2 regions of the Priestia sp. YIM B13491 genome follow, and region 2 is predicted to be linked to the other one. Evidence: a T-box and tRNA genes for the amino acid it is inferred to sense, from the RefSeq annotation. Region 2 holds a T-box; the other holds one or more tRNA genes.

Region 1 (12,036 bases), on a different contig from region 2:
GCCCGCAGAAAGCGAAGTCTTGCACGGAAATTAACTGCGATGTCTCAAGCGATTCAGCTCATGTATCCCATTTATTCGACTTTAAATTGGAATGATTTAGTTACGTCTTAATCTCTTTTTAATGAAGTTCACTCACATACTGATCAATCATCGTCTGTAAATCCTCTAGCGTTGTCTTACTTTCGTCGACAGACAGCTGCTTTAACGATTGAAGGGCACTATCAACAACAAACTTGCGGGGATTTGATTGTTTAAACAGCTCTTCTTCAATAAAACTAATAAGCTCTGTGCATTTTTGACGTTCGAATTCATCCGTAAATTGTTTGTGAACCTGTTTTTTTAAATCGATAAGTGCTGCGGAAATGTCCTGTTCTATTTGATTTTTAGTATTGGGGCAAGATGGAAGCCATTCTTTAATCGTTTGCGGATCGAGCAAAATGTCTCTTGAATTTGCTACTTCGTCTACAAGAGGAAGCAGGCGCTTGACACTGTAGCTTATGATCTCATGCGGGTCAGTATTTGTGCCGTTAACCATAAAATTATAGTGAAAGTTGCGATGAAGCATGCCAAGAAACATAATTGCACAATCTAGCAGGTACGGTTTCTTTTCTTGTCCAAATAAATCAATGAACCGCTTGTAAACCCAGTTTACTTCAACAAACTGGGTTTTTTTTATGTATGCTTTTAAATCGGGATCATTGGAAACAAATACTTCTTCAAGTAATGTGAAAAATTTATGTTTATGATGGTTTTTCATCTGTGCATCAATCTGTTTAACAAATACATCTACATCGGTCAGGCTTTTACCAACCAGCAGCTGATTCCGCTCTTGTTCAATTGTTGTATGAAGCCAGGTGAAAACAGCGATTAATAATTCATTTTTTGAAGAAAAATAGTTGTAGAATGTTCCTTTCGAAATGCCGCTATAATCAATGATGTCTTGAATAGATGTAGCTTGAAATCCTTTTTCAACGAAGAGATGGTGTGCATTTTTTACAACTTGCTCTTTTCGGTTATTCATTATTATCACCTGAATGTAAAATTAGACTCATGGTCCAACTTTATGATACATGATTTAAAACGTTTACACAAATGTTCTTTTCAAAAAATGGACGATATCACGACAATATATTGATATAAAAGGATTATAGAACTGAAAAAGTCGATAAAATAAAGGACATGAACACAAGATTTTTCGCTTGCATAAATTGAACTCACAGTATAATATACTCTATGTAGAACATATGTCTAAAAAAATGAACTTAAAGTATAAGGAGGTATAATAATGAGTCAATCGATAAATCAAATGGAAAAGCCCCCTTATGGCATAATTGCTATTTTGTTAATTGGCGCTTTTATCTCATTGTTGAATGAAACGTTATTAAATGTGGCGCTTCCGTCTATTATGAAAGACTTAGATGTGACAACGTCAACTGTCCAGTGGCTTTCTACTGGTTATATGTTAGTGAATGGTATTATGATTCCAACTACCGCTTTTTTAATTCAGCGCTATTCTGTCAGAGGCTTATTTTTAACGGCGATGACTTTATTTACAGCAGGAACAATACTTGCCGGTGCTTCGCCCGTATTTTCGGTCTTGTTAACCGCTCGTATTATCCAAGCATCAGGCGCAGCCATTATGATGCCGCTTTTAATGAACGTATTGCTCACAAGTTTTCCGTTAGAAAAACGCGGAGCTGCGATGGGGATTTTCGGTTTAGTTATGATTTTTGCTCCGGCAATTGGTCCTACCTTATCAGGGTGGCTAATTGAACACTATGAGTGGAGAATGCTGTTCCACCTTGTTACGCCAATCGCTGCAATTGTATTAATAGGGGCTTTCTTTCTATTAAAAGACAAAAAAGAAAAAGTGGAAATCAATTTGGATTTTTTATCTCTTTTGTTATCTACAATTGGATTTGGAGGACTTCTATACGGATTTAGCTCGGCAGGGGATAAAGGCTGGGATTCTGTGGAAGTGTACGGCACGATTATCGTAGGAGCTGTGGCTCTGATTTTATTTATTACGCGTCAGTTCAAGCTTAAAACACCTATGCTTGAATTCCGCATTTTTAAATATCCAATGTTTGCTTTATCATCAACGATTTCAATGGTGATCACAATGGCACTATTCTCAGCCATGCTGCTAATGCCAATTTATGTTCAAACGGTACGAGGCATTTCTCCGCTTCATTCAGGATTACTAATGCTTCCAGGTGCGCTGCTAATGGGCGTGATGTCACCGATTACCGGGAAATTATTTGATAAATTCGGAGCGCGTGCACTAGCTGTAACGGGTCTAACGATTACAGCCGTTACGACGTATTTCTTCAGTAACTTAGAGCTTGATACGACGTATACAACGCTCATTACGCTTTACACGCTTCGCATGTTCGGAATGTCTATGGTGATGATGCCGGTTATGACAAACGGATTAAATCAGCTGCCGCAGCGCTTTAATCCTCATGGTACTGCGATGAATAACACGCTTCAACAAGTATCGGGAGCTATTGGTTCGGCTCTTTTAGTAACGGTGATGTCAAACCGTACAGCTACGCATGCAAAAGAGCTCGCTCAAGATGCAATGAGCGGAGCGGGAGCAGCGAATACAACCGCAGCCGGGGCAGCTCAAATGAAAGAACAGATTGGGATGCAGGCAATGGTACAAGGGATTAACGATGCGTTTGCCGTCTCAGTAGTACTAGTGGTGGTTGCCTTAATTCTTTCATTGTTTATGAAACGCGCAATGCCGGCAAGTGAAGATGAAGTGGTAAAGGAAAAAGCAGGACGCGAGCAGTTTGCTAAATGAAAAAGAAATCCCCGCTGAGACAGCGGGGATTTCTTTAGCTTGTATATCTAAAGCTTAAGCCCATTTTCTTTAATAATTTCCGGTAGCCGATGGACGTTTGATCAGCCATAATATGCGCTTCCATCTGCAGGTCTAAAGGCAAGTCTTCAGGTTTTTGGTTTTCAACCATTTCACGGTCTTCGTCAAAGACCCGAAGGTTAAAGTCATACACACCTTCAACGGGAGAATCTTTGTCAAAGTTTCGAGCGATTGGTGCGAATAAACGTGTTTCGCGGGCTGAAATAGGAGAGACTGCATTCATAATCCACAGCTCTGCGCCTTCTGGGAAGTATACTTTTAGCGTAGCTGTAAACGGCGGATAAACATCAAAGACGCGAAGCCATTTAAAATCAGGTGGATTTAAATGCTGCTGTTCTTTGGAATAATTGCTCACGGTGCTTGTATATTCTACATGAAGCCCATAATCTGTATCGCTTACTTTATATTTAGGCACAAAGGCGTTGTTTCGATCACCAAATGTGTCCGTGTGAACCCAGGCAAAATGAGCTACGTCTAAAAAGCCTTCCATTTGACGACCGGCCGAACCCATGATATCAAAGCTCGGACAAACAATCTGCTGAAAATCAGGATCCTCCCACGCATCGAAGTAAGGCAGGTTATCTTGTTCTCCTGTCAGGGAAGTCCACACTAATCCAAATCGTTCAATAACTGGATAGACGGCCATACACAGGCGGGGAGAAATGTTGGCATCAGGGTGAGCTGGAATCGACGTGCATGCGCCGTCCGTTGCATAGCGGAAGCCGTGGTAAGGACAGACAATTTCATCATCTTCCACCCAGCCCATGCTAAGCGGGGTGCCTCGGTGAACGCATAAATCACGAGCCGCTACTACTTTGTGTGTGGTACGGTATAGAACTAGATTTACATCTAGCAGTTTTACGGACGTTGGTTTCTCTGTTACATCACTGCAGCGTGCGACGGGGTACCAATACTTAGCGAGCGTCGTCCAATCTTCCAGGCTGAACGTGCAGTCTCTTGGGTAGGGAGTTGCCGTTTTTGATTTTGTCATGGTTGGTTGTTGTTCCATCTATTTTCTTCCCTTCTTTTGTAAGCTCTTTTACTAAGGGTAATATAAAAAAAGAAAATTCACACAATTTATGTAAGGAGTTCTAACATAAAATATGGAACTTTGTAGAAAGTGAGAATTTCAGAAGACGCAAATTAGAGAATATATCAATAAAAAATTTAAAAAAGCGCTTCCTAAATGAATTTAAACGTGATATAATTTTCCAAGACGCTGGTGTAGCTCAGTAGGTAGAGCACTTGCATGGTAAGCAAGAGGTCGCAGGTTCGATCCCTGTCGCTAGCATACTAAAAAACCTTCTTTCTTGTTGAAAGAAGGTTTTTTTATTTGTGTCGGCTTTAAAATTATTCTCCAAATTATTCTTTCCTGCCTTGTGAAAACTTTAACAGTTTGATAGCCTTACTAGGAGGCTGTGAGAAAATATGTGTATCTTTTCCACTATGTCTTATGAATCATATTTAGAAATATTCTTAAAAGAATGTTTATTGCCTCTAAGTGTTGGGTACACGAAACTAGGGGTTAAATTTCAACAGGGAGTGTGAACGATAATTTGATTACGTTTAAGAATGTGTCAAAGCAATATCCAGACGGTACGACCGCCGTGAAAAATATTAATCTAGAAATTAAGGAAGGAGAGTTTTTCGTTTTAATTGGTCCGAGTGGGTGTGGGAAAACAACCACCTTAAAAATGATTAACCGTCTTCATGATATTACCCAAGGAGAACTATACATAAAAGATAAGCTCGTATCGGACCACAACATACATGAGCTGCGCTGGAACATTGGTTATGTTCTGCAGCAGATTGCTCTTTTTCCTCATATGACCATCGCTGAAAATATAGCCATTGTACCCGAGATGAAGCATTGGAAGAAAAACAAAATCAAAACGCGCATTGATGAACTGCTTACCTTGGTAGGACTAGACCCAAAGCAGTATCGAAACCGAAAGCCGTCTGAGCTCTCAGGTGGCCAGCAGCAACGTGTAGGTGTAGCACGTGCCCTCGCAGCTGATCCCCCCGTTATTTTAATGGACGAACCCTTTAGTGCCCTCGATCCGTTAAGCCGCGAACAGCTTCAGCAAGATGTTATTAGCTTAAAAGAAAAAATCAAAAAAACATTTGTATTTGTTACGCACGATATGAGCGAAGCGATGACGCTTGGAGATCGTATCTGCCTAATGAAAGACGGGGAAATTGTTCAAGTTGGAACCCCAGAGGAATTCATTCAAAAGCCTAAAAATGAATTTGTAAAAACATTTATTGGAAATCAAGGAAATGCTTTATTTGAGACATTGGATATGTTTGTCAAAGAAAGTGAACAGCCAGACGTAGAACCTACTGAAGAGCTAGCTTCAACCGCCACTGTTCAGCAGGCAATGGACGCCCTTTACGACCATGAAGCAATAGCCGTGAAAAAAGGGAGCAAACGCATTGGCGTTGTAACGCGCAAAACTCTATTAGCGTTTCTTTCTGATAAAACGAAAGAAGGAGGAACGCTGTAATGAATGCACTAAGCACATTATTAGATCAACGAGGAGATGCACTGTTTCAAGCTCTTCTTGAACACATTCAAATTTCAGTACTGGCCCTTGTTATCGCCGTATTAATTTCAGTGCCGCTCGGACTGTACTTAACGAGGCATGACCGCATTGCTGAACCGATCATTGGTGTAACAGCCGTACTGCAAACCATTCCTTCACTCGCTTTATTAGGATTACTGATTCCTCTTGTCGGAATTGGAACCTTTCCCGCGGTTATTGCACTGTTTTTATATTCGCTTCTTCCTATTGTACGAAATACATATACCGGAATTAAAGAAGTGGACCCATCTTTAATTGAAGCATCCAAAGCCATGGGGATGAACTCATGGAGACGATTAATTAAAGTAGAACTTCCTCTAGCGCTTCCTGTCATTATGGCCGGAATTCGCACAGCGATGGTACTCATTATTGGTACAGCAACAATCGTGGCTCTTATCGGAGCGGGCGGACTCGGAAGCTTAATTTTGCTTGGTATTGACCGAAGCGATAATAGTTTGATTTTATTAGGAGCCATTCCAGCAGCATTATTAGCGCTTATTTTTGATGGAATTCTGCGAACGATTGAACACTCAGCTAAAAAAGGGTCCAAAAAACGCTCGTTTATTATGATCCTCGTATTAATACTCATTCTTGTTTCTCCGTTTGCAGCGATGAGCGCAACAAAACCAGACCTTGTTATCGGAGGGAAAATTGGTGCAGAACAAGATATTTTAATTAATATGTACAAAGAATTAATTGAAGATCAAACCGATATGAAAGTAAATCTTCGTTCGTCGCTTGGGAAAACGGTATTTGTATTTGAGGCTCTGCGTAACAAGGAAATTGATTTGTACCCTGAATATACGGGTACAGCCATTGTGACGCATCTAAAGGAACAGCCGGACAGCAAAGATGAAACAGAGGTGTACAAGCAGGCAAAAGAAGGATTTCAAAAGAAATTCGGCCTTGTCTATTTAGATCCAATGAAGTTTAATAATACGTACACATTGACCGTGACAAAAGAATTTGCCAAAGAAAACAATCTAACGACTGTTTCAGATTTGGCAAATGCAACAGATAAAGTAAAAGCAGGATTTACGCTTGAGTTTAAAGATCGTGAAGACGGCTATGTAGGCATTCAAAAAGAATATGGCCTTACCTTCCCGAATATTAAAACGATGGAGCCGAAGCTTCGCTATCGCGCTGTAGAAAAAGGCGATATTAACATGCTTGATGCTTACGCAACGGACCCTGAAATCAAACAGTTTGGTTTAAAAGTCTTAAAAGACGATCAGCAGTTCTTCCCTCCGTATCAAGGAGCGCCTGTGCTTCGTGAAGATACGCTAAAAGAGCACCCTGAACTGAAAAAAATCTTAAATCAACTGGGCGGTAAAATCAGTGATGACGAAATGCGTGAAATGAACTATCAAGTAAATGCGAAAGGAAAAACGGCTGAAGAAGTTGCTCATCAATTCTTAGTGAAAAAAGGATTAATTAAAGAGTAAAAACGAAGAAACAGAGCTAGGACAACAGTATGTTAGTTGAAAGAAGATCCGAATGATGAATCGTTCGGATCTTTTTAGTTTAGTTGTTTCTAGCAGTTGATTTCCCTTCAAGAAGTGATCTATACTCGATTATTTACTCCATTCGTCCGTCTTTAGATTGGCGTGATTTTGTTATGTCTCAATCTCTTTTTAATGCGAGAGAAGCATTAATGAAAACGAGGTTTTATGAACAAGCTAAAGGTACCGAATTTGTTTTCTGATGGAAGGGAGGCGCTTTTATGAATTCATTTTTTACGTGTCATTCTGTACAACATTCCTTTCAGCTTTTTTCAGTTGAACATCTTGTAACTTTAGCCATTATCGTGATCATAGGAGCATTTATTTTTTTGTGTCGAAAGCAGCTGCGAAAAAAGAGGTTTGTGTTTATTTTGCTTTCACTCATTCTAATTGCTTCAGAAACAGCCTACCAGGCTTGGGAAATCGGATGTCATCGGTGGTCTGCTGAAACTTCCTTGCCTCTTCAGCTCAGTGATATAGTCGTGCTGCTGGCTGCTGTTATGCTGATAACCAAAAGCAGGTTTCTTTTTTATTTTGTGTACTTCGCCGGAATCAGCAGCTCTGTTCAAGCGATGATTACCCCAGACCTTGGCGGCTATGCGTATGCCCAGTTTCGCTATGTGCAGTTTTATGTATCGCATGGCGGTGTGGTACTTGCTTGCTGTATGCTAATTGCTGTCTGCAAATATGAGCCAACGTTTCGTTCTTTATGGGTAAGCGTAGTAGTTGTTAATCTGTACGGAGGTTTTATCTATGTCATGAATCGTTTACTCGGGGCGAATTATTTATACATGATGAAAAAGCCAGAGCACGCTTCCTTGCTGGATGTTCTTGGACCTCATCCTTGGTATTTAGTATGGATTGAAGGAATTATGATTCTTAGCTTTCTTGTCCTTTATCTGCCGTTTTGGGTACATAAAAAAATTAAAGGTGATAAAAGCAAAGTCAATTTTGTTGAAGCAAAATGATAATACTGGTAGTTTATAAGTGTAAACTAACTCGGATTTCCTGAAGGAAAAGGAAAGAGTGACTGAATGAGCCGTGAGAGGCAAGCGTAAAAAATAGAAAAGAACAAAGCAAGCACAGACATCAGAAGGAGAGTATCAAAATGAAAACACTGGTTATTTTAGCGCATCCAAACTTAGCATCTTCTCGCATTAATAAAGCGTGGGCAGAGCGAGTAAAAAAAGAAGAGAATGTGTACGTTCATGATTTATACGCAAACTATCCCGATTTTAAAATTGATGTAGAAAAAGAGCAGGAGTTAGCTGTTCAATTCGATCGTATTGTTTTTCAATTTCCATTTTACTGGTACAGCTCACCAGCACTCTTAAAAGAGTGGCAAGATGTTGTCTTAACATACGGATGGGCTTATGGAAGCAAAGGTACTAAACTTCAGGGAAAAGAGTTTGTCGTAGCTACTTCGACAGGAGGACCTGCGGAAGCTTATCAAGAAGGGGGATACAACCGCTACCCAATGAATCATCTGCTTCTTCCGTTTCAAGCTACGGCAAATTTAACAGGTATGAAGTTCCAAACGCCATTTCTATTTCAAGGAGCAGGCGGTGAGCTGAGCGAAAAAGTCATTCAAGATAGTGCTGAAAGCTACGCTCAATTACTAAGGTAATAAAAAAAGCCGCGTTAACGCGGCTTTTAATTTACATTTGTTCGTGAAAAAGAAGTAAGCAGCTTTTGAGGAGCGATGTCTAATCCTTCAATTAGTAATCCTGTCATAGCCGTTAGACTCCCGACTTCAAATGATTCCCCCGCTCTCCAAAATGCGGATTCACCTTGTTTGATATAAATTTTCAGTCCGTTATCGCCAGCTACCCAGCCTTCCCCGTGAACGACTAGTAGAAGCTGTGGAATCGTAGCTTCTTGACGGGGGGTATAATCATTTTCTTGAAAAGATAAAAAGCTGATTTTGACATCTCCAGTATGAGAAAGCAATGGGTTTACTTTATAGGTAGAATGAAGAAAGGAACGCTCTTCTTCAGATTGAAAACCATATAATTTCATACGTTCATCTCCTTGAATCAAAAATATAAAAAAGAAGTCCTTCTCTTTTCATATACGCCTGTAACAGCAAAAATAGAACTTCAAAGAAATAGCTGTTTCCTGGAAAATGACTTCATTTTTTGTCGAAGCTGAAAATTTTTTGAAGGATAGGGAGGAAAAACAGAAGTTTTTTTGAATAGTATAAAAAAAGGTGTCCGCTAATGGACACCTTTTCCTAATTTAAAAATGACTGTAACGCTTGTTTGTTTTCTTCAAGGTCGATGCTTAAAACAGCACCAATACCGGATACTCGTTCATTTGAATAGGAACCTTCGACCGGTAAACGAAGAGATTTTAAATCTGGCTGATTCCCAACTAAGAAATCTTTTCCTATCACGATAAATGTTTTTGGCGGAATATTTGTATCCACATATGGATCAATGACGCCCCATAGCTTAGGAGCTTTCGCCAGCGTCTTTACTTGAAGAGCTTCATCCATTAATTTACCTATTACTTCTTGTTGACGCTTCACGCGCCCGAAATCACTTTGGCTATCATGTCGGAATCGCACGTATCCTAGTAATTTATCTCCGTGAAGAGTTTGTTTTCCAGGTTTTAGCGTCATGCCAATTCCTGATGACATTTCGTGCGGCACGGTAACCGTAATTCCCTCAGGGGCAATCGTATCGGCAACTTTAGAAAAACCTTTAAAATCAACAACGGCATAATAGTTTACATCTACGCCGAAATTTTCTTTAATTGTCTTACGCATTAATTCAGGCCCGCCAAATGCATAGGCTGAATTTAATTTGTTTTTGCCATGTCCAGGAATATCCACATATGAATCACGCATCAAAGAAATAATTTTAGGCTGATTGCTGTCTTTGTCATAATGAGCAATCATGATTGTATCGGCACGCGAATGTTCTTCACCTCGAGAGTCAATTCCAAGAAGCAGCACATTCATGCTATCTAAATTGGCACTTGCACCATTAAAATCAAATTGTCCATCTTTCCCAAAAGCTCCGTCTGCTTCTGCTAACCCTTGTTGGTATTGATAATACACATACGCACCAGCGGCGATTACAAGAATGAGAAAGAAAAGAAGTAGCTTTCTAAAGCGTTTCTTTTTTCTTTGCTTTTTTCTTTTATGTTGTTTACGTTCTGTACGTTCTTCCAAATGTCTCACCATCGCATTCAAAAATATTAATACTTTTTTGTTTGAAACCAATTATGCAAAAAATTATAAAACGACATAATAAAATTAACACTAAGGAATTAGATTAGCAAGTACGTTCACTAGTAAATCTGCGAAGACAGCTAAAATAAGAGAAGTATACAAATAGAAGAAAGAGGAAATAAAGGTTATTTTTTTCAAGAATCTTTGTTATAATCTATCATAGTTAGGGGAAAAGTTCTGTCTTTTAAGAATGGAATAAGAGGAAAGTCTCTATTTGGGGAGAATCAAATATAGGTCTAAATGTAGAAAAAAGGAGTGAAGCGAATGAGTATATATGTGTCATCTTCGAACCTTGTGCTGATTCCAGAAACGGCGTTAAGTCATTGGAAACCTTATGGCGCGGGGGAATTGACCGGAGCTATTATTTCAGGTAAAGATAGTGCTGAAATAATTAAAGAGCTTAATCAATCGTCTATTCTGCCTTTTACAAGTTTTTTCTATCGAAAGCATTTTGTTATTCTGTTTGATAAAGAACAAGTAAAAAATCATTTTGAACAGCTGCTTTTATTATATAAATCTCAGGGATATATTTTTTATTCTTCTACTTTATACGATGATCACTGGTCCCAGGTCCTTGAAGGAACGAAGCAGCTGCTAACGGTAAATGGACAAGTGGTGCCGGTGCTCGAGCTTGAACAAAACGGTGAATTTGATGTTGTGCGTGATGAATGCGGTCTGCACATTGTGATAGATGAGGACGAAGACGAAGAGAAGCAGCTAGAAAAAAAAGTTCATGAGCTTCCGCTTGAAGAAGGTACCTATTTTATTGGCGATCCGGGATTTGTTGAAAACCGGGACATGCTGGTAAAAGAATATTTTTCTAAAGGTACGTACGAATTTATTTATAGATACGGAGAAAATGGCTGGCTGATGAAAGTAAGTATTCAGCGAAAAGCGATTAAAGAGCAACTTACTACTCTTCACGCGGCTTTGTCTTAACCTCTATTCATTGTACAATATTGCTAAATAACTATGTTATAATAGTAATATTGCACAATGAAAGGGGTTTTTTTAATGGAAGCACGTTTAGAAAAAGTTGTATCGTGGCTGGAAGAAAAGAATGTAGAAACGGCCTTTATTTCGTCAACCGAAAACGTATTTTATTTAACTGGATTTCATACGGATCCGCATGAGCGTTTACTTGGCTTATTTGTGTTTAACGAAGCAGAGCCGATGCTTATTTGTCCATCAATGGAAGTGGGACAAGCAAAAGAAGCCGGCTGGAAGTTTGATGTGATTGGATATGAAGATCATCAAAATCCTTGGGAACTGATTAAAGAAGCTTTACATAAACGAAACGTAATAGATGTGAAAAAGGTTGCTGTAGAGAAAGAGCAGCTGCTGTATGCGAGAGCCGAAGAACTGCTTAGCCTATATCCAAACGCTGAGCTAGTCGGAGCAGAAGAGAAATTAAATCAGCTGCGTTTAATTAAAGATGAGCGTGAAGTTGAGATTCTGCAAAAGGCAGCTGATTTAGCTGATTTTGGTGTAGAAGTAGGCGTAGCGGCTTTAAAAGAAGGCGTTACGGAAATGGATGTTCTGGCTAAAATTGAATACGAGTTAAAGCGAAAAGGAATTCGTGAGATGTCGTTTTCAACGATGGTTTTATTTGGTGAAAAAACGGGAGAAGCGCACGGGAACCCAGGTCTTCGCACGTTAAAGCCAGGAGATATGGTTCTGTTCGATTTAGGTGTAGTGCTAGACGGATACTGTTCAGATATTACGCGTACAGTCGCTTACAAGTCTATTAATGATAAGCAAAAAGAAATTTATGAAACGGTACAGCGCGCTGAGCAGGCAGCTCTTGAAGCTTCCAAGCCCGGC
Region 2 (12,036 bases):
CTGGTCCAGCATCGTTAGCAGCTACTAAGCCTGTTAATACCAAAACCCCCGTTCCGATTACGGCTCCAATACCAAGAAGAGTCAAATCGAATGCTCCTAATGTTTTGACTAGAGATTTGTTTTGACTTTGTTCTAATAATTGCTCGATTGACTTCTTTTTAAATAGTTTTCCCATTGCACTCTCTCCTCTCTGTTGCCACTCATCCATTAAAACTTGAAAATAACTTCTTTTCCCATTGGGCTGCGCGTTTTCACTTCAGATACAGAAGTAATTATATAGAAATATTTACTAACTTGTCTATTAGTATACTAATATCATTATATATATTTCAAGAGTTTTTGTAAGCGATTTCTTAGTATTGCTCTGTTTTGGATTTATAAACTAAATAAAGAGATTATCATTGTGCGTACGTATAATAAGTTTGAATAAAAATAATATTCTAAAAAATTATTTTATATATTTTTAGATATTTTTTTACTAACTATCTTCAGATATAAATTCCTGACATAGAGATTATTTACAGAACGATGAATGTTTTATCTTACCGGGTGTTATAATGATGAAAACTGAAGTGTATGAAGGGCGGAGAAAGATGATTAACTTACTTATTGGCTGTATTTTACTAGCATTAGGAGTATACTTTATGTTTAAATTTCTTTTTTACTCTCCTTCTAAAAAGAAGCGAGAGCAGCAAAACATGAACAAACCATCAGGTGAGGCTTCAGCTTCATCCCGTACAAACGATTCGAATGGAATAAGATAAATTTTTTTATAAAATACCGGCGTTTGTCTAAGGCAAAAGTTATACTGCTGATATATATTATCTTATACCCTTCTAGTTCAATATTCCCTTCATTTTGGTGTGAGACAAAATGAAGGGAATCACTATCCGACTTAAAAAATCGGATTTTTCTATTTAGTAAGGTAAATAGCTTCAATACACTCTGTTTGAATTCTTTTCTTTATTCAAGTGTACAGCTGCCTCTTCCACACTTACTGTTCCTATATTTTTCTTCCCGTGCTTTCGCATAGCAAGCGATTCATTTTCCACTTCTTTATCTCCTATCACAGCCATATAAGGAACTTTTAGCATTTCTGCTTCTCGAATTTTCAGCCCTATTTTTTCAATGCGATCATCTACTTCAACACGATACCCTTTTAACTCCAGCTCGTGTTTCACTTTATATGCATATTCCACGTGCGGCGGTGCAATAGGCAAAAGCTTAAATTGAACAGGAGCCAGCCAAAGAGGAAATTGACCTTCGTAATGTTCAATCAAGATGGCCATAAATCGTTCAACGGAACCGTATATAGCGCGGTGAATCATTACGGGACGATGCGGTTTATTGTCTTCTCCAATATACATACAGTCAAACTTCTCCGGCATTAAGAAATCAAGCTGAACTGTTCCGCACTGCCAGCTGCGACCTAAGGAATCTAAAATATGAAAATCGATTTTCGGCCCATAAAAAGCTCCGTCTCCTTCATTTACCTGATAGTCTAAGCCTTTTTCACTTAACACAGATTGAAGCGCCTTTTCTGCTTGGTTCCATGTTTCAATATCTCCCATGAATTTTTCAGGTCGTGTGGATAGCTCCACTTTGTAATCGAAGCCAAAATGTGAGTAAAAGTCATGGATAAACGCTAGAATGCGGCTAATTTCAGCTTGGATCTGACTGAGCTTTACGAATAAATGAGCGTCGTCCTGTGTGAATGAACGGACTCTTAGCAAGCCGTTTAAAGACCCAGAAAGCTCGTGACGATGAACTAATCCAAGCTCTGCGTATCGAATCGGAAGTTCTCGGTAGCTTCTTCGCTTGCTGTTAAACAATAAAATGGCTCCCGGACAATTCATCGGTTTAATCGCATAGTTTTGTTTGTCAACATTTGAAAAATACATATTCTCATGATAGTGCTCCCAGTGCCCTGATTGTTCCCAGAGCTCCTGTTTCATCATGATGGGTGTTTTTATTTCTTGATAGCCTGCTTTATAATGCTTTTGTTTCCAGTAATTTTCTAACTCATTTCGAACAATCATTCCGTTAGGTAAGAAAAACGGCATACCAGGAGCTTCTTCCATTGACATAAACAGCTCCAGTTCTTGACCTAACTTTTGATGATTTCGCTTTTCTGCTTCCATTTGTTTTGACATGTTCATTCCTCCAATATGTTTTTATTCAACAAAAAAACCGCATTCATCCCTAGTAAAGGGACGAATGCGGCCGTGGTACCACCCTAATTCCGTAAAATACTTATACGTATTTTACGCTTAAAAAGATAACGGTTTTACCGGGTGCGGTTTCAGTGTATACACATTCCCCGCCGCAGCTCCAAGGTGGTAAATTCATTTCGTTTTCTAAGGGTTCTCAGCCAGTGACCCTACTCTCTGTAAAGAAAATTCAAAAATGATTCATGTCCTTTTCATTGCTTGTATATTCTTTTTTCTACAAAAAAACCGCACTCATCCCTAGTGAAGGGACGAATGCGGCCGTGGTACCACCCTAATTCCGTAAAATACCCATACGTATTTTACGCTTAAAAAGATAACGGTTTTACCGATTGCAGTTTCAGTTATGCACGTTCCCTGCAATAGCTCTAAGGTGGTAAATTAGATGATTTCTTAAGGGCTCTCAGCCAGTGGCCCTATTCTCTGCGAAGAAAACAGCATCTAATTCGTGTCCTTTTCATTGCCAAATACTGTTTATTAGTTGTTAAAAGCGATTATAGTGTATAAATTTAACAAAAGTCAAGAAGTAATTTTTATTTTTCAAATGGTATAGAATTACTTTATGCTTGAATTTTTGAAAAGTTACTTAAGAATACACGGACTGAAAAAGTTTTTTATTATACTATTAACGACTACATTCCATTCTTATTTTTACCTCTATTTTCACAGCAATAAAGGCGAAAAAGAAAGATGCTATAAGTCCTTATTTGTTTTATCTAAGCAGAATTAATGAAGTGAAACCAATACTACCCCAAACCAGAACAAGTAACCTAACACAAGTATCATCAAGTTTTTAATTTATATACTAAAATATTAAATACACCTTTTTCTGCTCACACAAATATTTAACTTGAATCCATAGAAACTATTTTTTATCTATCTTTAGACAAAAGCTCATCATGCATGCTTCCACTTTGCGGAAAAATCCGTTTTTTCCTAACTTGTTCTTTAAGAATAACATCAAGCTGCCGCTGAATTTTCCTTGTTTCATTTGTCGAAAAATACGGGTGAGCCAGATTTACTGTTTCTAACGGATCCTTGGTCAAATTGTACATTTCAATTTGATCAGGAACACGGGTTGTTTTAAGGGTAGTAAAACTTACAGGGTAATCTTCATATTGCTCTCCGTGAATGAATTCATCTTTTTCGTCAGCTGCTGACCAAAATTGCGGATTATCATGATAGCGAGCGTATTTCCAAATTTCCTTTCCTGCCGCTGACGAAAACTCGACAATGACCGCTTGAATGTGATTAGGCTGAACAACTGACGGGTAGCTTTCTCCTAAAAAATTTGTTTGGTGAAGTCCTTTTGTCGGGTCATCATCCGTCATGAAGAAAATCGGTGTTTGGTCTTGCTCAAGAGACGATTCTCCTCGAAGTATACCTGACAGGTCTCGCCCAACAAATGGATGTACTTCCGTATGACTTTTTTGTAATTGCTTTTGAACAGCGGAAGCATCGATATTAGCTAAACTAAGCATTGTCGGGATCAAGTCAACGTGACTAGTCATCAGGTCTGTACATTGATAATTGGTAAACAAACATTTGTTGTGAATGAGAAGCGGAACGTGAATAGATTCTTCATACATGTTGTACCATTTTTGATGTAGTCCCCCGTGAGCTCCGAGCAAATCACCGTGATCAGACGTAAAAATAATAATTGTATTTTCATAGAACGAAGATTGTTCCATGGTCCGAAGAATTTTTAAAATTTGTGTATCAACATTTTTTTGCAGCTGATAATACAAGCGCCGGTAGAAGCTAGAATTTGGTGTTGGCTGCAGCGCTTTTGGATAGATGTATTTATAGCTGCTTTGAGCACTAGGCTTTGTTTGTAAAGATTCTCTAATGGTAGGCGGCGGATCGATGTTCGGAATCGTCTCATCAATAGAAAACTGAAACATAGGAAGGTGTTTGGTAATCGCTCCAAACAGCGCAATGTCATGCGGGTTCACAAACGAAGCTACCATGAGCCAAGGCTGCTCAGTCGCTTGATATTCTAATCGTTGAATAAGCTCTATGATTTCCTCTGCATATATTTCGTCTCGTCCGCTCACTCCAACGGCCGCAGATGAACCAGAATTGTGCGGGTTTCTCCCTTCCGGTTCTGGACCAATCCACCCTGAAAAACCAAACTTTTCAAGCTTATTAGCGCGTTGATAGAGGCATTCTTTTTCCGGATCCGGTATTCCTGTTTGCATCTGGTAGCTGGAAAAAACATTATGTGTTCCTGGAATTAAGATGTTCTCATCGGAAATGTGCCATTTTCCTTTATAAAAGGTTTGATACCCAGCCTGCTTAAAATAATCTCCCATCGTCGGGACGGTATTAGGCTGCAGCCAAAACATATCAGGATCTTGTGACTTCTTTGCGATACCTTGCGTTTGCGTAACTCCGTGCAAGGAAGGATACTGCCCTGTAAACAATGTAGCTCGACTTGGTGAACAAGCTGTAGAGCCGACGTAGTGACGGGTAAATTCCATTCCATGCTGTTTTAAAAATTCATGTGCTTTTAAATGTTTTTTTCGCCACTTTTTTAGTTCTTTACTTTCATATAAGGGTGGAAACCGCTCCTCGTCCACGATAATCAACAAAAAATTAGGCTGTTTCTGCATGTTTACTCCTCCGCATGTTTATCAAATTTTCTGTATTGATAAACTATGTAAAAAGCACTTTTTTTAGAAGAACGGAGTACGGTTCATATCTTTTTATACCCAAACAAAAAAAGACTTGGAGGATTTCTCTAAGTCTTTCATAACTCGTTTCAATACGATATTCCTTATTTCTTGTAAGCTTTTAGCTGCTGATTTCGTTTATAGGTGCCAATGATACTAGGTATACCTACAATTATACTTATCATAAAACTCCACATCATGTAGCGCCAATCCCCTGTAAAAAGCGCTACTCCCATAAAAAAAACGAGCTGACCAGCAAGAGCTAACCATGAAGCTATCCAAGCAAACATCATATTCTCTTTCACGTTATCACCTCATATTTTTAATTACAAATAACTTTTTATATTTTACCATAAAATTCTAATTTTAAAGGTTGTTCTACTGTTTATTTTATGTACATAACTAAAAAAGCTAATAGCAGCGCGCAGCTAGCCATTAGCTTTTTTATTATTTTGCAAATACATGATTTCCTATTTTAATTGTTTCTTGTTTTTGGCGCAGCCATTGATCTCCCGTTTTATCAGGATTAAAGAAGAATAATGAACCTTTTCCTTGACCTTGGAAGTTAATTGCTTCTTCTACAGCCTTTTTTGAATCTTTGTCTGCAGGTTTATTAATTTGACCGTTGCTGACCGGACTGTACTGACCTTTTTGATAAATAACGCCTTTTACAGTGTCCGGGAATTTGCTGCTGTCGACTCTATTTAATACAACTGTTGCCACGGCTACTTTACCTGCATAAGGCTCTCCTTTGGCTTCGGCTGATACGAGACGAGCTAATAATTCTTTATCATTTTTATTTACTTGAACGTGCTGTTCATGAGCGGGCGCTGCAGCAAATGCTGAGTAACCTGCACCAAAACTTGGGATAAGCATCGCTATAGCGATTACTAGTTTCTTTATCATAAAAATAAAAAGCCTCCTTGCTATTTCTTGACGTGGTTCATATGCTAGCAGAAATATAGGAGTCTTTCATTGCAAAAAATTATCCAATTCCAAAAGAAATTGGATGTTATTGTCTTCTTTAAACAATCTTTAGCTTATAAAGAATCCTTTATGATTACGTATGAGTTGCACTTCTAAATCTTAAAGAAATTCTATTTTTTCTGTTTAAAATATAAAGTTTGAACTGTATATTTCCTTAACTACTGAAGAAAGAATATCAATTCCTTTCTTTAACTCCTCATCTGTAGCAGTAAGACTTATACGAATGCACTCCCGGTTGTGAGAAGAAGATTGGCTGCCGTGAAAGAATGAGCCGCCTGGTACTACAATCAAGTTTTCTGCTTTTAATCTATTGTATAGATCGCTATCACTGAAAGGCAAACCTTCTAACCAAAGCCAGCCAAATAACGAACCTTCCGCTTTGTGCAAATACCAAGGAATATTATCCGGCATACGTGTAGTTAAAAGATTTTTTAAATAGTCATGTTTTTGTTTATAATGAGTTCTTATATAGTCAGCTGAAATTCCGGCTAACTGCCCGCCCTTTAAGGTGCTAGCCACCATTCGCTGACCTAACCTAGAAGAGTGAATCAAAATATTTGATTGAAATGCTTCCATTACTTTTATGAACTCACTTTTTCCTATAGCAATTCCTATTCTCTCTCCAGGCAATCCGGCTTTAGAAAGACTCATGCAGTGAATGATATTATCCTGTATGATTGGATCCATTTCAATAAAATTAATAGCAGGAAAAGGCGGTGCGTAAGCTGAATCAATTAGCAATGGAATGTGATAGTCCTTGCAAACTTGGGATATAAGCTGTACGGCTTCTTCGGAAAGGATGTTGCCGCTTGGGTTATTAGGTCTTGATAATACAACAGCTCCGATGTCTGGGTCCTGAGCTATTTTATCTTTAAATGCTTGTTTGTTAAATTCATAGCGAAACGTATGACGATCAAGCTTTGAAAGGATAGGAGGAATTCCTTCTATTACACCTTCCTCGAGCGCGACTCCACTATACCCAGCGTAATCTGGCAGCATAGGTATTAATGCTTTTTTTACTCTTCCTTCTTTACTTGTACCGCAAAACGAATTTAAAGCTAAAAAAAAGAGATTTTGACTTCCCGACGTGATCAAGACTTGTTCTCTGTCCAGTTTAATACGATAATTCGTAAAGAAGTATTCTCTTATGCAATCAATTAATTCATGCGTACCGTAACTAGAACCATATTGGCTAATCAAATTTTTTAATTGTTTGTCGTTCACAATATCTCTTAAAGCTTCTTCCCACATTTCATAAACTTGAGGGAGGATGGCGGGGTTGCCAGCGCTTAAATTCATATATTGATTGAGATTGGAATTGAGCACTTCTTGGATGTCATGCATAATAGCGCGAACGCCTACTTTATTAGTCATTTTGTTTCCTATTTTACTTAAATGCAAAGCAGTCACTAGTGCACCTTCTCCTTAAAGATTATGGTCATTGAATAGTAAGTATGGAACTTCAATCTTTTTATTTTGCTGATTAATAAAGTAATTGTCCGGGATAATAAATTTATCATCGTTCTCACTAGGTAATAAGTATTTTCGAACATAATGTTCAGCTTCTTCTTTATAGTCAAGGTCACTTTGAATCGTTTCAAGTTCTTCAATTTCTTTTACTAAAAGATCCAGTTCTTTTAAGCATATGTCTAAATCTAAGTAAGCATGGTCTCCTTTTCGGGATATTGAACGCCCGTTTGCAACTAGCCAGCTAAAAAGAAAAAAACCTGTTCCAGAATCAAAGTTTCGAGGTGCATTATGCTGACTAGGGTATCTTAAAAGTCGTTCAAAGAGAACAAATTCCGTTATCTCTTCCCAAAAAGGATATTTTCTTTTATGAAGAGTCAGCACCGTCTGGCAATCTACTTTAACCTCTTCTAGTATGCCTGCAAAAAAATTCATTTTCGCCTGTATATGTTGGTCAAAAGGTTTGTTTCCGCAGTGATGGTAATAATCATGCAAATATCCCCATATTACCCTTGCCTGATAAGTGTCTTCTCTATTCATAGTATGAGATTTAAAGTTGAAATCAGGAAAGATAGAAGACGCTCTTTTTAATGTATCCTCATTGTATATGCTGTGAAATTTATTAAAGAAAAATATCGCGAAGTTTTGACTTGTTACCTTTTCTTTTGTTTTTACATTCTCAGGGAAAAACACAATACACTTCCCTTCCATAAATCCTTGAGTACCAGCCAACAGCTTTAAAGATTCACATCCATTTTTAGGATGAGGAAGGTCTGCTTCGATGGATTTCATGATTTCAGGTTCATCGCGAACAGCGATAAAGGCTTCTAAATAAAATCCTCTTTTTGTAGGGCCATTAGGCGTTACAATCGGTCCTAAAAAGAACGTCGCCTCCCCGTTTGCAGGCGGGCTATAAGCAATTAACGTTTGATCAAAATAAGGAGCTTGATCGAGTCCTCTTTTAATCCAATCACATACGTCATTTTTTAATGCATTCCACACTTCAGGTAAATTTAAAGAGTTATATATTGTTTCAGTTTCAGCAACTACTTTTAATAAGAGCTCTCTAGCTTTTTCGTAATTTCTTTTGACCTCTCCATTTGGGCCCTGATATTTTCTTATCTCATATAGAGCAGGTACTATTTTATCGTTTAATAACTCCACTAAACTTTGAGTATGATTTTTTGTTAACATGATTAAAACACTCCTTTTTTAGAACAGCTACTTAGCAGAAATATTTTTAGATTTAGATGATGTAAGAGTAGAGTTATTTGTGTTGTTCTCTATTTGCTTTTTCAAGTTAATAAATATAACCCCTGCTATTACAAACGCTGTACCTATATAGACCTGTTTGTTTAATGTTTCACCTAAAAAGACAAATCCTACATATAAGGCGATAACCGGTGAAATAAATAAATGCGCTGTTGCTTTTGATATATGCCATTTTTTTAATAAATAAATATTAATAGAAAACCCTACGACCGACCCTATAATGGCCAAGTATAATAATGAGATAAGGCTAATCCCCGAGAAAGTGCGATTTCCATTTTCCACAAATAAACTAACAATCAGTAAACAAGCGCCTCCACTTAACATCGAAAAAGAATTAAAGGTCATAATAGGCAAGGATTTTATGCGAGATTGAACTTGAACAGTTATAAAAGCAGAACCTAGCATAGCCATTAAAATGACGATCATGGCTACTATTTGAATCACATTTCCCTGTATAAACAGCTGATTTCCAAATACAACGCTCATACCAATTAAGCACATGACTACACCTAGCTTTTGTCCTTTTGTAGCTGGTGTTCCTTTGAATAAGCGATTAAATAAAAGAGCAAACACTGAAATGCTGGCAGCTAAAACGGAAACAAGCCCGCTTGGCAAATAGACGGATGCCCAATAAACAGAACCAAACGGTAGAGCAAAATACAAAATTCCGTTTAATGCTGAAATGATTACTACTTCTTTTGAAATGGCCATTTTTTTTGTGAGTAAGAGGTAGAGGGCAATTATTAAACTAGCAATTAAAAACCTCATACCTGCTGACCATAGAGGCAAGCTATCTTTTAATCCAGTCTTTTGAAAAGCCCATGTCGTTCCCCCGATGACAGCTAATAGACAAAACAAAAGATGGACATGAATACGGGTTAATTTAGAAATCACTGTTTCACCTTATTTCTTTTTTTAAGTTGTGCCTATTTTCTTCCGTGGAGCGTAAAACACATCGGCACTTCTCCAAAATCTTTTACAACTGTTAACCCCTGCTCGTTAGCGGCTTTACTTGTTGTAATACATGCGTCTACCTTTCCTTCTAAGCAATCAATCGCCGCTTGAGCATTACTATTTACTAACTGAACATTAGGACTGATGGAATGAGCTAAATTAACAGGGGCAGGATGTGAAGCAATTAACAGGTTGTTGTTTGTTATCACCTCTTCTTTTGAGGCAAGCACCATGTTATACGTTGGCATAATAAAGCTATCTACTAGCTCTAAACTAGTTAAATTTTTGAACACAATATCATGTAAGTAAGGATATACAGCGCAGCCTAGAAGAGCAGAACTCTCTGTTTCTTTCACATGAACTAAAGCTTCTTCCAACGTTTGGTGCAAAAAGACCTGACCTTGTATGCTTTGGCGTTCAAACCACAGATAGCCTGCTTTTTCACAATTTGTTCCTTCAGGCCCTAAGGTATGGATAATGCTAATTTTTTGAAGCTGCTTATTTTTCTTACTAGACGACTCTGCAACTATCATAGCCTTTGATACCCCCTATGCGTTTACTTTATTTTTATAAACGATTTTTACTTTGTTATCTAAATAGCTGTAATACTGCTCACAGTCGGAATAAGAGTCATGAGTGGTTAAAATAAATCCAGGGTACCCTGAAAAGTGCGGATATGGTAAAATGTCTGTCCCTTTAGTTATAAATTGAATAACCCTTTTTACTTCAGTATCTCTACGCACGTCTTCTAAGCCTCGAATTTCTTTGAAAATCCCATGACCTTGCACAGGGATAATGTAGTTGCCCACCACTTTCTTTCGTTTTTTTTCATTTTTTAATACAGAAGGTTTTTCTCCTAATACATAGTAAAAAACTAGCTCCATATAGTTAATGCCTGTACTTTCCTTTACGATATAATGAGAAATCCCAGATCCTCCAATGCGCGCTCCTATTTCAATTACATAAGGTTTTCCTGCTGGGTCTAGGCGTAATTCAATATGAGCCGGGCCATTCTCAATTCCTAAAGCATTTGCTGCTCTAGCTGCTTCTTGTGCAATAGATTGCCAAACGTTTTCTTCTAGCTGAGCTGGAGCTATATAAACACCTTCTTCAAAGAAAGGTCCTTTGGAATTTCCTTTATAACCTATAGAAAGTACATAAACTTCTCCTTCTACAGAAAACGTCTCAATAGCAAACTCTGGTCCGTCTATAAATTGTTCAATTACCATGCCCGTTTTATTTTTTGTGAATTTACTTAGGTCTTCTTCATTTACACGTCTCACTTTTTCTACGCTGTCAATTAGTTCTTTTTTATTATTCGCTCGTGATACACCTTGACTGGAAAATCCGTTAGAAGGTTTTACTACGACAGGATAAGGCAGTGAAAGATTCTTTAATTCCTCCGTATTTTCAACCTCTTTAAAATACGGAGTGTTAAGATCATTATCTTTTAAAACCTCTCTCATCTTCTGTTTGTTGCGACAGTTACTAATCACAAACGGTGATAAGCCCGGTAAGTTTAACTCTTCTGTCAGCTGAGATACAAACTCTAATGCAGGCTCATATAATGTCATAATGCCGTCAAAAGGATTTTTATGATGCTCTGCTTTAATAATCTCAAGAGCTTTGTCTGGGGTGTGAAATAAATCGATAGGTATGAAATTTTGTACGTTTTTAAGATGCTTAGGTTCTACTTCTTCTTGGTTATAAAAAAACGTCACGTTAATTCCGAGAGCTTCTGCTTCTTCAAAAATAAACGGTAAATATGTATTTTGTAACACAACTGCTAGATGCTTATTTTGTAACGGCATTTACTTCCCCCCTACTTTTAAACAGCTCTTCACTGTTCGATGACTAAATTCTAATGACCGCTTCATATATTTGTCAATTTAATTTTATATAACATTAGGAATATATAGAATATTTAATATATTAGTAAAAAGTAAAGAAAAGAATGGTTTATAGGGTTAATACCAAAGCGAAACTAAAAGCACGAATTTTGCTATTTGATTATAAAGATATTGTTAGAAAAAATTTAATGAGAATTTTTCTAAAAAAAAGAAAGGTCGACATAGATTCAACCTTTCTTTTTTTATTTTTTATTAAAATAGATATTAACCATTTATAAAGTTACATCTTTTTCAGCCATCTCATTTAGTATTCTTTTTAATGCAACGTCGGGGTTTAATGCGGGATCCTTTATATGCTGAACTAAGCCTTCCGCACTTTCACTAATCTCTTTTTCGGTAGCTACAACCGAATTGTATTGAACAAAGTGAGTAAGAAACTTCATGCCCGTTAAGTTAGCCGTTTGTTGCAGCGGTTTTGTTAACTCACTGATCGTATAGTTATTATAACCTCCTGCTCTGTATGACTTTTGCGGACCCCCCACTGAAATTGCCAACACAAATTCTTTTCCGTGCAGTTGAGTACCATTCGTACCGTAGGCCCAG

The links. The T-box of region 2 lies ahead of thrS (threonine--tRNA ligase). A T-box ahead of a tRNA ligase gene usually reads a tRNA of that ligase, here a tRNA-Thr.
Region 1: it has a tRNA-Thr gene. The T-box ahead of thrS (threonine--tRNA ligase) is inferred to sense a tRNA for this amino acid. The anticodon was not compared.

The regions. Positions count from the first base shown of each region.
Region 1 covers NZ_JBHZOR010000001.1:956,003-968,038, forward strand. Annotated here, with positions in the region: gene ACFX4E_RS04875 (hypothetical protein) at 1-111, shown strand, start outside; gene ACFX4E_RS04880 (TetR/AcrR family transcriptional regulator) at 119-1,021, opposite strand; gene ACFX4E_RS04885 (DHA2 family efflux MFS transporter permease subunit) at 1,286-2,809, shown strand; gene ACFX4E_RS04890 (aromatic ring-hydroxylating oxygenase subunit alpha) at 2,844-3,896, opposite strand; tRNA gene ACFX4E_RS04895 (tRNA-Thr) at 4,106-4,178, shown strand; gene ACFX4E_RS04900 (ABC transporter ATP-binding protein) at 4,444-5,394, shown strand; gene ACFX4E_RS04905 (ABC transporter permease/substrate-binding protein) at 5,394-6,917, shown strand; gene ACFX4E_RS04910 (YwaF family protein) at 7,196-7,942, shown strand; gene ACFX4E_RS04915 (NAD(P)H-dependent oxidoreductase) at 8,083-8,601, shown strand; gene ACFX4E_RS04920 (hypothetical protein) at 8,628-8,993, opposite strand; gene ACFX4E_RS04925 (LCP family protein) at 9,208-10,164, opposite strand; gene ACFX4E_RS04930 (hypothetical protein) at 10,477-11,151, shown strand; gene ACFX4E_RS04935 (M24 family metallopeptidase) at 11,227-12,036, shown strand, end outside.
Region 2 covers NZ_JBHZOR010000004.1:576,671-588,706, reverse strand. Annotated here, with positions in the region: gene ACFX4E_RS17965 (amino acid permease) at 1-175, opposite strand, end outside; gene ACFX4E_RS17960 (hypothetical protein) at 561-764, shown strand; gene thrS (threonine--tRNA ligase) at 936-2,153, opposite strand; T-box leader at 2,207-2,435, opposite strand; T-box leader at 2,473-2,698, opposite strand; gene ACFX4E_RS17950 (sulfatase family protein) at 3,101-4,843, opposite strand; gene ACFX4E_RS17945 (hypothetical protein) at 5,008-5,208, opposite strand; gene ACFX4E_RS17940 (cell wall hydrolase) at 5,351-5,809, opposite strand; gene ACFX4E_RS17935 (valine--pyruvate transaminase) at 6,014-7,300, opposite strand; gene ACFX4E_RS17930 (DUF6421 family protein) at 7,316-8,551, opposite strand; gene ACFX4E_RS17925 (DMT family transporter) at 8,579-9,523, opposite strand; gene ACFX4E_RS17920 (hypothetical protein) at 9,556-10,116, opposite strand; gene ACFX4E_RS17915 (ATP-grasp domain-containing protein) at 10,132-11,394, opposite strand; gene ACFX4E_RS17910 (NAD(P)H-dependent oxidoreductase) at 11,706-12,036, opposite strand, start outside.